3 regions of the Streptomyces sp. NBC_00239 genome follow, and region 3 is predicted to be linked to each of the others. Evidence: riboswitches for the same ligand, from Rfam matches in the RefSeq annotation. Region 3 holds a riboswitch; each other region holds the start of a gene.

Region 1 (3,918 bases), 2.0 Mb from region 3:
TTCGCCTGGGGTGCCTGCGCGGCGGCGCTGATCGCCATAGTGGCCAACAGCTTCGCGACCCGCTGGATAGCCGCGGCCACCGCCGACCCCTACGACGCCGACCAGATCGGCTCCATCGCGATCGCGCCGGTGGTGGAGGAGACCGCGAAGGCGGCCGCACTGCTGCTGGTGCACCTCTTCCGCCGGCGCCGCGCCGGCGGCATCGCGGACGGGCTGGCCCTCGCCGGGTTCACCGCGACCGGCTTCGCGTTCACCGAGAACATCCTCTACCTCGGCAACGCCTTCGGGCAGGACCTGGACAGCGGGACGTCGGTCCCCGACTCCCTCACGGCCGCCACCTTCTTCGTGCGGATCGTGATGTCGCCCTTCGCGCACCCGCTGTTCACGGCACTCACCGGCATCGGATTCGCACTGGCGGCCACCGCCGGCCGCCGGGGCGGCGACGACGGCCCCTCGGCGGAACGCCCGGCCGGCCGCCGGGGACGGCGGCTGCTCCCGCTGCTCGGCCTCGCGCTCGCGATGGCCGTCCACGCCCTGTGGAACAGCTCCTCCGAACTCGGCGAGCACGGCTTCCACTTGGTCTACGGGACGGTGATGGTCCCGGCCTTCGCACTGCTGGTCTGGTTCGCCGTCCGCGTGCGCCGCGCCACGGGCCCGCCCGCCGCCGCCCTCGCGGACCCCGGTCAGGCCGCCGACGCCGGGGCCCCCGGCCCGCCCGCCGCCGTCAGACGCTCAGGCCCTTGCCCTGCAGCCACGCCAGCGGATCCTGGGCCACCCCGCCCGTCCGCACCTCCAGGTGCAGGTGCGCGCCCGTGACGTTGCCGGTGGCGCCGACCCGGCCGATGGTCTCGCCCGTGGCCACCGTGCCCGAGGTCGCGGACATCGAGGACAGGTGGCAGTACCAGATCTCCGTACCGTCCTGGAGGCGCAGCACGATCCGGTAGCCGTACGCGCCCGACCAACCGGCCGACACGATCGTGCCGCCGTGCACGGCCTTGACCGGGGTGCCCGTAGGGGCGGCGAAGTCGAGGCCGGTGTGGTGGCCGGAAGACCACATCGAACCGGAGTCGCCGAAGTGCGAGGTGAGCGTGTACGAGCTGGTGGGCAGCGCGTAGGCGCCGGCGAGCTTCGCCAGCCGCGCCTCCTCGGCCTGCTCCTCCGCCTTCCGCTCGGCCTCGGCCGCGGCCCGGGCCTTCTCCTCGGCGGCGGCGCGCGCGGCTTCCTTCGCGGCTTCCTCGGCGGCCTTGCGGGCGGCCTCCCGGTGCTGGGCGGCCTCCTTCGCCGCGGCTTCCTCGGCGGCCTTCGCGGCCGCCTGCTTGGCCTCGGCGGCCGCGGCGTCGGCCTGCGACTCGGCCTGCTGGAGGATGCGGTTGCGCAGCGCCTCACCCGCGTCGGTGCCCGACTCGGCCTGGTCCGGGGCGACTCCGGCGGTGGTCAGCGGGGCGGCGACGGACACGGTGTCCGGCACCTGGCCGGCGGTCCGCTCCCCGTCGACGAAGGAGGTCGCGGAATCCGCGAACTCCCCGATCTCCCCGGACACTCCGGAGAGCATCGAGGGCATGGATATGGAGACCTGCGGGCGGTCCTGCGCGCTGGCGATCCCACCCGCGCCGACGGCGGCGATGACACCGACACCGAGCACGGTCGAGCTGCGGGCGAGGCCGCCGCGCTGCTTGGCCACGCGGTGCCGGCCCCGGGCGGGCCGTACGGAGTCCTCGGTGGGGTTCCACTCGCCCCAGGCACCCGCGTGGGGGCCGTCGAAGCTCTCGGGGGCCTCGGGGGCAGGCGTGTTGGACGCCACGGGGGCGCTCCTTTCCTTCCTTCTCGCCTACCGGGTTAGCTGACGGGTTCGGAGCAGGAAGGTCTCCTACGGGCCCTGTTGGGCCCGATTCACCCCAAATTGGTGGTTCCCCGGTTCCCTTGCGGAATTCGGCGCGTACGCGCACGGTGCCGTCTCTTGCGACGGCTGGGACGACCGCGCTGCGTTATCGAACGGTAATAGACACAGGGGAGTGATTCCAAGCTGTCGCGACTGATCCTTCGCGTGTATCAGCCACGCTCCGACCGGCTCTGGCCTGGACTTTTACGGACAAGATCACTTCAATCCGGGCACTCTGACGGCCCTTTGGGTATCTCCTCGGCCACACGCGTCAACTGACGCCACGTCAACAAGACTGCGGAGTGCGGCGTTTCGACTACGGTCCGTGTCCGAGCGTGCGCCGGAAACGACCGTCCGGTGCCGGAAACGACGAAGGCCCGGATCCAAAAGGATCCGGGCCTCCGTACTGAGTAGCGGGGACAGGATTTGAACCTGCGACCTCTGGGTTATGAGCCCAGCGAGCTACCGAGCTGCTCCACCCCGCGTCGGTAAACCCAACTCTACGCCATCCCGGAGGTCCCCCGCGCCACCTTTTCCCCGGGACCCCCGAGGTCAGAGCGAGGCGAGGAATCCGGCGAGGTTCCGGCGGGCCCGGTCGACCTGCTCGTCCACCGTCAGCGACTCCTCGATCCGCATGCCGCCGTCCGGCTGCTTCTTCCCCCGCGCGTACAGCGAACAGGCCAGGTCGGTGCAGACGTACAGCCCGACCGAGTTCCCCTCCCGCCCTTCCCGGCCCGTCCTGCGGGCGGTCATCAGCGAGACACCGCCGCCCGGATGAGTGGTCAGGCACACGGAGCACATGCTGCGCTGGAGGAGGCTGCGGCGGGCCGTCGGGAAGCGCAGCGTGATGCCGGTCAGCCGGCCCTCGTGCTCGGCGACCAGGTAGCTGCGGTCGGGGGCGGACAGGTCGCGCCAGCCCAGGAAGTCGAGGTCGTCCCACGGCCGGTCGGCCAGGTCGCGCGGCAGCGGCAGCCGCTGCGCCTCGCCCTTCGAGCAGTTCACGAACGAGCCGCGGATGTCGTTCTCGGTCAGTGCCTTCATGGACCGCACGCTAATGTTGCCTAGGACCCCTAGGCAAATGATTAACTCCGTTCGCCGGGCCGGCCCCGGGCCCTCCGGGCACGGGCGGCCGCCGCGACGACACCGACACGGAACGACGGAAGGAGCCCGGACATGCCCCGAGCCGGACTGACCACGGAGCGCGTCGTCGAGGCCGCGGCCGAGCTGGCGGACGAGATCGGCTTCGACCTGATCACCGTCTCCGCCCTGGCCCGCGGCTTCGGAGTGAAGGACGCCAGCCTGTACGCGCACGTCCGGGGCCTCCAGGACCTCCGCACCCGGGTCGCGACCGGCTCGGCCACCGCCTTCGCCGACCGGATCGGCGCCGCACTGGCCGGCCGCTCCGGACGGGACGCGCTGGCCGCCTTCGCCGACGCCTACCGCGACTTCGCCCTCCGGCACCCCGGCCGGTACGCGGCCACCCAGCTCCGGCTGCCCCCCGAGACCCTCGCCGCCTCCCCGGGCCACACCCGCCTCGTCGAGCTCACGTACGCCCTCTTCCTCGGCTACGACCTCGCCGAACCGGACCGCACCGACGCGGTCCGCCTGGTGCGCAGCACCCTGCACGGGTTCACCTCGCTGGAGGCCGCGGGCGGCTTCGGCCACCCCCGCGACCCGCAGGCCTCGTGGGGGCGCGCCATCGAGGCCCTGCACGCGCTCCTCACCCGGTGGCCGTCGGCGCCCCCGTCGGCGACGCTGGCCCCATGAGCTCCCGCATCGGCGTGCGCCGCGTCTACGACCCGCCCGGGCCCGCGGACGGAACCCGCGTCCTCGTCGACCGCCTGTGGCCGCGCGGCATCACCAAGGCGGCCGCCGGCGTCGACTCCTGGCCCAAGGCCCTCACCCCGTCGAACGAGCTGCGCCGCTGGTACCACGCCGCGCAGGACGCCGGTGCGTACGAGGAGTTCCGCCGCCGGTACGAGGCCGAACTCGCCGCCCCCGAAGCCGCCGAGGCCCTCACCGCCCTGCGCGCCCTCGCG
Region 2 (3,918 bases), 660 kb from region 3:
CGATCGCCGCGTAGGAGCCGAAGGGGATCACGGGACCCCGTCCGGATGAGAGAAAAGTCGAATCGCCTGCCACGGGAGCACATCTTTCACCTCGCGATGTGACTTACGCGACCGTAGGAAGGGGTTGACGCGGGGTGATCTATACCACCCGGTCAGTTTCAGCCATTTGGAATACGTCAGGAATAAGAGCGGGCGCACACGCGGCCGGGGCCGGAATCCCCCTCGGATTCCGGCCCCGGCCGTCGGACGGCGTGAGCCGTCAGACGCTCACGCCCTGCGCACGCAGGTAGGCGAGCGGGTCGATGTCGTCGCCGTACGACGGCCCGGTGCGGATCTCGAAGTGCAGGTGCGGCCCGGTCGAGTTGCCCGTGGAGCCGGACAGGCCGACGGAGTCGCCGGCCGACACGCTCTGGCCGGAGGAGACGCTCAGGGAGGAGAGGTGGGCGTACTGCGAGTAGTGGCCGTCGGCGTGGCGGATGATCACCTCGTTGCCGTACGAGCCGGCCCAGCCGGCCGAGACCACGGTGCCCGCGCCGACGGCGTGGACGGTGGTGCCGGAGCCGACGGTGAAGTCCACACCGGTGTGGTAACCGCTGGACCACATGCTGCCGCCCTGGCGGTACGAGGTGGAGATGGGGGCGGACACCGGCGCGACGAACCCGGCGGCGGACTTCGAGCCGGCGGCCACGGCGGACCCGGAAGCCGAAGACGAAGAAGACGAAGAAGAGGAGTCGGCAGAGGAAGCGGAGCCCGACTCGGAGGAGCCCGAGGTGCGCGCGCTCTGCGGCGCCGCCGACTTGTGACCGGACCGGGAAGCGCGCTCGCGCTTCGGCTCGCCCTCGGCCTTGGCGCCGGCCTTCGTCTTGGCCGTGCCGCCGAGGGTCAGCTCCAGACCCGGGTGGATCAGCGACGGATCGGTGCCGACCGCCGCGCGGTTGTCGGCGTAGAGCCGCTCCCAGCCGCCCTCGAGGTTCCGCTCCGCGGCGATCTTGGAGAGGTAGTCGCCGGCGACGACGGTGTACGTGGTCGGCGCGGCCTTCGTCGCAGCGGCCGAAGCCGGCGCCTGGGCCTGGACGTGCGCCGCCGCCTGGGCCGGAACCGCGGCCGGGGCGGCCGCCTTCTCGGCGGCGTGGGCGCCGGTGGCGCCCATCAGCGGCAGCGCGAGCGCCGCGCTTCCCGTGCCGGCGGCGACGAGGCCGCGGGCCATCGGGTTGCTCTTCGGGCGGCGGTGCTTACCCTTTCCGGGCATGGCGAATTCCTCTCCGTCGCCTGCGAGGTGAGCTGTCGGGTTCGGACTGGAGATGTCCGGCCGTACGAGTACGGCTTCACCCCAAGCCGTTCCGGAGTAAAGATCCAGAACGGCGGCTTACCTGGTTCCCCCGCTCCTGCCGTACGTAATTGGTCGGATGCGGTTTCCGGGTGGCGGCAGGATTTGGCGTTCCACCCGGCTCGGCCGTGAACGTAATCGAGTTCGGCCGGGCGGAACAAGTCATGAATTCCCCAAAGGAATCGGGGAGCTGAATGATCGCCGGAATTACGGTCACTGTCCGTCTATTGCGGGCACGTAACAGCCGTCCCCACAACGGGTTTCGACTCGGACCCCCCAGCACGCACGGTCACCGTATGATCCTGCTCACGAGCGAGGGGCGGACGTGCCCGCACGCCCCTCCACATCTGCCCGACCCTTGCGGTAACTTGACGCCAAGTAGCGCAATTCGGACATAGCCCCAGGTGCCCCACTTCGCCGCAAGGAGCCCACGTGACCCAGCGCATACCGACCGAGCCCCGGCTGACCGGAGTCCGTAACTTCCGTGACGTAGGCGGCCTTCCGACCATTGACGGACGTCGGGTGCGTAGCGGTCATCTCTTCCGAAGCGGACATCTGGCACATGCCACCGAAACGGATACCGAGTACCTCAACTCGCTCGGCCTCCACACCATCTTCGACTTCCGCAACGCGTCCGATCAGGCCCTTGAGGGTGCGGACGTGGCACTCACCGGCGTGCGGCACGTGAACCTCCCGCTGTCCGACCCGGCGTACGGCGGCGACTTCTGGCGGATGGTCCGCGAGGGCGGCGTCGAGCAGCTCCGCGACATCCTCGGCGAGGGCAAGGCCGCCGCGCGCATGTCCTTCTCGTACCAGAGGATGATCAAGGAGCGGACCGCGGAGCACAGCCGGGTCGTGCACGCGATGGCCGACGACAGCGTGCCGGTGCTGCTGCACTGCGCGGCCGGCAAGGACCGCGCCGGTCTGTCCATCGCCGTCACCCTGCTCGCGCTCGGCGTCGAGCGCGACGCCATCACGGCGGACTACCTGGAATCGAACGCCCCGCACCGCCGCTACCGGGTCAAGCGCAGCGGGCCCGAGGACGAGCACAGCCCCGAGGCACTGGAGCTGCTCGGCCCCCTCTTCGACGCGCGCGCCGAGTACCTGGACGCGGCCTTCGCCGCCATCGACGAGACCTGGGGCGGGGTGGACCCGTACCTGTCCGACGGCCTGGGGCTGAGCCCCGAAACCCTGGAGCGGCTGCGCACCCGGCTCCTGGAGGAGGCCCGCTAGCGCTCGCCGCCCACGGTGAAGAGCAGGTAGACGAAGGCCGCGAAGAGGTGGCCCGCCACGACGTACACGAAGACCCGGATCGCGAGCCCCCGCGGAATCCGGTCCTCGATGAACCGGCGGGCCCCCGTCCTCGGCTCCGGGTCCGTACCGCTGGTCTCGCTGTCGTCCATGCGAGCGATTCTGTCACCGATTCGCGACGGCCTGTTTCACCAGCGTCCGGCCGAACTCCCACATCAGCCCGCCGCCGCCGTGCGCCTCGTCCATGACCTCCCGGAAGGCCGTGACGAACCGGTCGACGTCCTTCTCGTCGATCACCAGCGGCGGAATCAGCTTGATCACTTCCAGGTGGTCCCCGGACACCTGGGTCAGGATCCGGTGCTTCTGCAGCAGCGGAACGACGACCATCTGCGCGAAGAGCCCCTTGCGGGCCGCCTGCAGCACCGACCACCGGCTGCGCAGCCCGAGCGAGGACGGCCGGCCGAACTCGATGCCGATCATCAGGCCGCGGCCCCGCACCTGGTGCAGCAGCTCGTACTCGTCCACCAGCGCCGCCAGCCGGCCGCGCAGCAGGTCCCCGGTGGCCGCGGCACGCGCCACGATGTCCTCGTCCGCCATCACGGACAGGACCGCCAGCCCGGCCGCCATCGCCTGCGCGTTGGACCCGAAGCTCGCCGAGTGCACGAGCACGCGGTCCATGGACGAGTAGACCTTCTTGAAGATCCAGTCCTTGCCGAGGGTCGCCCCGACCGGCACGTACCCGCCCGACAGCGCCTTCGCCACGCACACCAGGTCCGGCTCCACCCCGGCCTCGTGCTGGTACGCGTAGAACCGCCCGGTCCGGCCCAGCCCGGTCTGCACCTCGTCCGCGATCAGCAGTGCCTTGTGCCGGTGCAGCAGGTCCTGCGCGGCGCGCAGGAAGCCCGGCGGCGGCGCGTGCACGCCCTTGCCCTGGATCGGCTCGACCACGAACGCGGCCACGTCGCCGCGCCGCAGCTCGCGTTCGAGCGCGCCCAGGTCGCCCAGCGGGATCTGCGTGTCGGGCAGCAGCGGCGCGAAGCCGTCCCGGAAACCGCTCTCCCCGTTGACCGACAGCGAGCCGGTGGTGAGCCCGTGGAAGGCGTGCGCGCAGTACAGGACCCTGGGCCGCCCGGTCGCGTAGCGCGCGAACTTCAGCGCGGTTTCGACCGCCTCGGTGCCGCTGTTGCCGAAGAACACCCGGTCCAGGTGCGGGCTGTGCGCCAGCAGCCGCTCGGCGAGCAGGCCCGGCAGCGGCTGGCAGTCGAAACGGGTGAGGTCGGCGAGCGAGGCGTCCAGGACGTCGTGCAGCGCCTTGCGGACCACCGGATGGTGCCGGCCCA
Region 3 (3,918 bases):
CGAGTCGATGGAGAACCAGCGGGACGTCGTCAAGAACGAGCGCCGCCAGCGCTACGACAACGTGCCGTACGGCACCGCCTTCGAGCGGCTGACCGGCCTGGCCTATCCCGAGGGCCACCCGTACCACCACACCCCGATCGGCTCGATGGCCGACCTGGACGCCGCCTCCCTCGAGGACGCCCGGCAGTTCTTCCGCACGTACTACGCGCCCAACAACGCGGTGCTGTCGGTGGTCGGCGACATCGACCCGGAGCAGACCCTCGCCTGGGTCGAGAAGTACTTCGGCTCGATCCCCTCGCACGACGGCAAGCAGCCGCCGCGCGACGGCTCGCTGCCCGAGATCATGGGCGGCCAGCTGCGCGAGGAGATCACCGAGGAGGTGCCCGCCCGCGCGCTGATGGCCGCCTACCGGCTGCCGCACGACGGCACCCGCGAGTGCGACGCCGCCGACCTGGCGCTGACCGTCCTCGGCGGCGGCGAGTCCTCCCGGCTGCACAACCGCCTGGTGCGGCGCGACCAGACCGCCGTGGCCGCCGGCTTCGGCCTGCTGCGCCTCGCCGGCGCGCCCTCGCTGGGCTGGCTGGACGTCAAGACCTCCGGCGGCGTCGAGGTCCCGACCATCGAGTCCGCCGTGGACGAGGAGCTCGCGCGCTTCGCCGCCGAGGGCCCGACCGCCGAGGAGATGGAGCGGGCCCAGGCCCAGCTGGAACGCGAGTGGCTGGACCGGCTCGGCACCGTCGCGGGCCGCGCCGACGAACTCTGCCGGTTCGCCGTGCTCTTCGGGGACCCGCAGCTGGCGCTGACCGCCGTCGAGCGGGTCCTCGACATCACCGCGGAGGAGGTCCAGGCCGTGGCCGCCGCCCGGCTGCGCCCCGACAACCGCGCGGTGCTGGTGTACGAGCCGCTCGCCGGGTCCGGCGACCCCGGCACCGAAGACAGCGCCACCGACGAGCACGACGAGCACGACGAGACCGAGAAGGCGGCCCAGTGAGCGACGCGACCGCAGCCACGATGACCTTCCACCCCCGGCCGCAGGCCGGCGAGGCCACGCCGTGGGCGTTCCCCGCCCCGGAGCGCGGCGCCCTGGCCAACGGCCTGACGGTGCTGCGCTGCCACCGGCCCGGCCAGCAGGTGGTGGCCGTCGAGATCATCCTCGCGGCCCCGCTGGACGCCGAGCCGGCGGGCCTGGACGGCGTGGCCACCATCATGGCCCGCGCGCTGTCCGAGGGCACCGACAAGCGCTCCGCCGAGGAGTTCGCCGCCGAGCTGGAGCGCTGCGGCGCCACCCTCGACGCGCACGCCGACCACCCGGGCGTCCGGGTCTCCCTGGAAGTCCCGGTCTCCCGCCTGCACAAGGCGGTCGGCCTGCTCGCCGAGGCGCTGCGGGCACCCGCCTTCGCCGACAGCGAGGTGGACCGCCTGGTGCGCAACCGGCTCGACGAGATCCCGCACGAGCTGGCCAACCCGTCCCGGATGGCGGCCAAGCAGCTCTCCAAGGAGCTGTTCCCGGCCTCGCTGCGGATGTCCCGGCCGCGCCAGGGCACCGAGGAGACGGTGTCCCGGATCGACGCCGCGGCCGTGCGCGCCTTCTACGAGGCGCACGTACGGCCGTCCACGGCCACCGCGGTGGTCGTCGGCGACCTGGGCGGCACCGACCTGGACGCGGTCCTCGCCGACACCCTCGGCGCCTGGACCGGCGGCACCGCGGAGCCCCGCCCGGTGCCGGAGATCACCGCCGACGACTCGGGCCGCGTGGTGATCGTGGACCGCCCCGGCGCCGTCCAGACCCAGCTGCTCATCGGCCGGATCGGCGCGGACCGGCACGACCGGGTGTGGCCGGCCCAGGTGCTCGGCACGTACTGCCTCGGCGGCACCCTCACCTCGCGCCTCGACAAGGTGCTGCGAGAGGAGAAGGGGTACACGTACGGGGTCCGGGCCTTCGGCCAGGTGATTCGTTCCACGGCGCAGGGCACCGGTGCGTCGATGCTGGCCATCAGCGGCTCGGTGGACACGCCGAACACCGGGCCGGCGCTGGAGGACCTGTGGAAGGTGCTCCGGACGCTCGCGGAGGGCGGGCTGACCGATGCCGAACGGGACGTGGCGGTGCAGAACTTGGTGGGCGTGGCCCCGCTGAAGTTCGAGACCGCGGCGGCCGTCGCGGGCACGCTCGCCGATCAGGTCGAGCAGGAGCTCCCGGACGACTTCCAGGCGCAGATGTACGCGCGCCTGGCCGAAACGGGCACCGTGGAGGCCACGTCGGCGGTCGTCAACGCCTTCCCGGCGGACCGCCTCGTCGCCGTGCTCGTGGGTGACGCGTCGCAGATCGAGGAGCCGGTACGGGCGTTGGGCCTCGGCCCGGTGACCGTGGTCGGTGCCTGAGCCCGGAGGCGGATCTGCTCGGCCCGAAGCGGCCTGAAGCATCAGGGGCCCTGGCGGAATCTCCGCCAGGGCCCCACTTCATGTCAATTGTCCGTTTCATTGGGATGGTTGCGGCTATGCCTAGTGGCGTACGCCACAAAACCGCGTGTCTGTTTGGTGATCGGATGATGATCCGCCTAGTTTCGGTCCAGCTGTCCGTCAGCTGTACACGCCGCACCCGCGGCACCGGACAGCAATCGCCGAGTCCCCGTCAGGCGCGAGCCTGGGGAGCCGGGGACCCACAAGTGTCCCTGGGGTGAATCGGACCGCCTCGCCAGAGGGGGCCCGTAGGAGACCTTCCTGCTCCGAACCCGTCAGCTAACCCGGTAGGCGAGAGGGAAGGAAAGGATCAGCCTTTTCATGGCGTTTGGCACTCGACCCACCGGCAAGCACCGTGGTTCCAGCCGCATGAACCGCAAGGCCGCCGGCATAGCCGGGGTCACCGCCCTCGCCGCCACGGGTGTGGTCGGCTCTCTCGCGGGCCCCGCGTTCGCCGCCGGTCCGGCCCCCGAGAAGTTCGAGGACACCGGTCTCAACACCGTCGTGGTCGCCGAGGACATGGCCGGCCAGATCGAGACCCAGGCCACCGTCCAGGCGCAGGCCGCCGAGATCGCCGCCGCCAAGGCGCAGGCCGAGGCCGACGCCAAGCAGCGCGCCGCCGAGGCCAAGGCCAAGGCCGAGGCGAAGGCCAAGGCCGAGCGCGAGGCCAAGGAGCGCGCCGAGCGCGAGGCCGAGCGCAAGCGCCTCCTGCAGTTCGTCGCCCCCCTTCAGGGCTCCTACGTCAGCACCCAGTACCACGCCGGCGGGGCCATGTGGTCCTCCGGCAGCCACACCGGCATCGACTTCCACGCGGACCTCGGCACCTCGGTGCGCGCCGTCGGCATGGGCGTCGTGGTCGAGGCGGGCTGGGGCGGCGCCTACGGCAACAACGTCGTGATCAAGCACAACGACGGCTCGTACACCCAGTACGGCCACATGGACTCGCTGAACGTGGTCGTCGGCCAGCAGGTCACCCCGGGCCAGCAGATCGGCCTGTCGGGCAACACCGGCAACTCCAGCGGCGCGCACCTCCACTTCGAGGCCCGCACCGGTGCCGACTACGGTTCGGACATCGACCCGATCGCGTACCTCCGCTCGCACGGCGTCACCGTCTGACACCCTGCCCGAGGCCGGCGCGACACCGCCCGGCGCGGCACACAGGCTTCCCGAAGGCCCCGGCTCCCCGAGCCGGGGCCTTCGGCGTGCCCGGGTGCAGGCCGGCATGCCCGGGCGAAGGCAGTGCGCCCGGGCAAAGGATCGCCAAAAGACCGGATTTCAATTCCGGCCGCCCTCGGGAATTCCGGTGTGCTGCAATAGGCTCGCAGGGATGAGCTCGCCAGAGATCGCCAGAAGTCGCCCACCGCGATGCGCGGGGCGGGAAACAAGCGGAGGTCCGGTTTTGCGTATTCCGGCGCACGCGGTGTGCACCGCCATCCGCGAGGACATCGTCACCGGTGTCTT

What was found. A riboswitch is a leader RNA that binds a small molecule or an ion and turns the genes downstream of it on or off. The one in region 3 is predicted to bind cyclic di-AMP.
Region 1: it holds a riboswitch for cyclic di-AMP, as region 3 does, so the genes downstream of both, OG764_RS19570 (M23 family metallopeptidase) here and OG764_RS10500 (M23 family metallopeptidase) in region 3, are expected to answer to the same signal.
Region 2: it holds a riboswitch for cyclic di-AMP, as region 3 does, so the genes downstream of both, OG764_RS07640 (LysM peptidoglycan-binding domain-containing M23 family metallopeptidase) here and OG764_RS10500 (M23 family metallopeptidase) in region 3, are expected to answer to the same signal.

What each region holds. Positions count from the first base shown of each region.
Region 1 is NZ_CP108095.1:4,414,748-4,418,665, reverse strand. It holds partial or broken gene OG764_RS19575 (PrsW family intramembrane metalloprotease) at 1-726, shown strand, start outside; gene OG764_RS19570 (M23 family metallopeptidase) at 725-1,801, opposite strand; cyclic di-AMP (ydaO/yuaA leader) riboswitch at 1,811-1,945, opposite strand; tRNA gene OG764_RS19565 (tRNA-Met) at 2,291-2,364, opposite strand; gene OG764_RS19560 (FBP domain-containing protein) at 2,432-2,920, opposite strand; gene OG764_RS19555 (TetR/AcrR family transcriptional regulator) at 3,053-3,646, shown strand; gene OG764_RS19550 (DUF488 domain-containing protein) at 3,643-3,918, shown strand, end outside.
Region 2 is NZ_CP108095.1:1,748,330-1,752,247, forward strand. It holds gene OG764_RS07635 (SGNH/GDSL hydrolase family protein) at 1-73, opposite strand, end outside; gene OG764_RS07640 (LysM peptidoglycan-binding domain-containing M23 family metallopeptidase) at 260-1,249, opposite strand; cyclic di-AMP (ydaO/yuaA leader) riboswitch at 1,252-1,415, opposite strand; gene OG764_RS07645 (tyrosine-protein phosphatase) at 1,760-2,560, shown strand; gene OG764_RS07650 (DUF6126 family protein) at 2,557-2,730, opposite strand; gene OG764_RS07655 (aspartate aminotransferase family protein) at 2,744-3,918, opposite strand, start outside.
Region 3 is NZ_CP108095.1:2,405,521-2,409,438, reverse strand. It holds gene OG764_RS10510 (M16 family metallopeptidase) at 1-991, shown strand, start outside; gene OG764_RS10505 (M16 family metallopeptidase) at 1,012-2,379, shown strand; cyclic di-AMP (ydaO/yuaA leader) riboswitch at 2,607-2,766, shown strand; gene OG764_RS10500 (M23 family metallopeptidase) at 2,779-3,573, shown strand; gene OG764_RS10495 (GntR family transcriptional regulator) at 3,857-3,918, shown strand, end outside.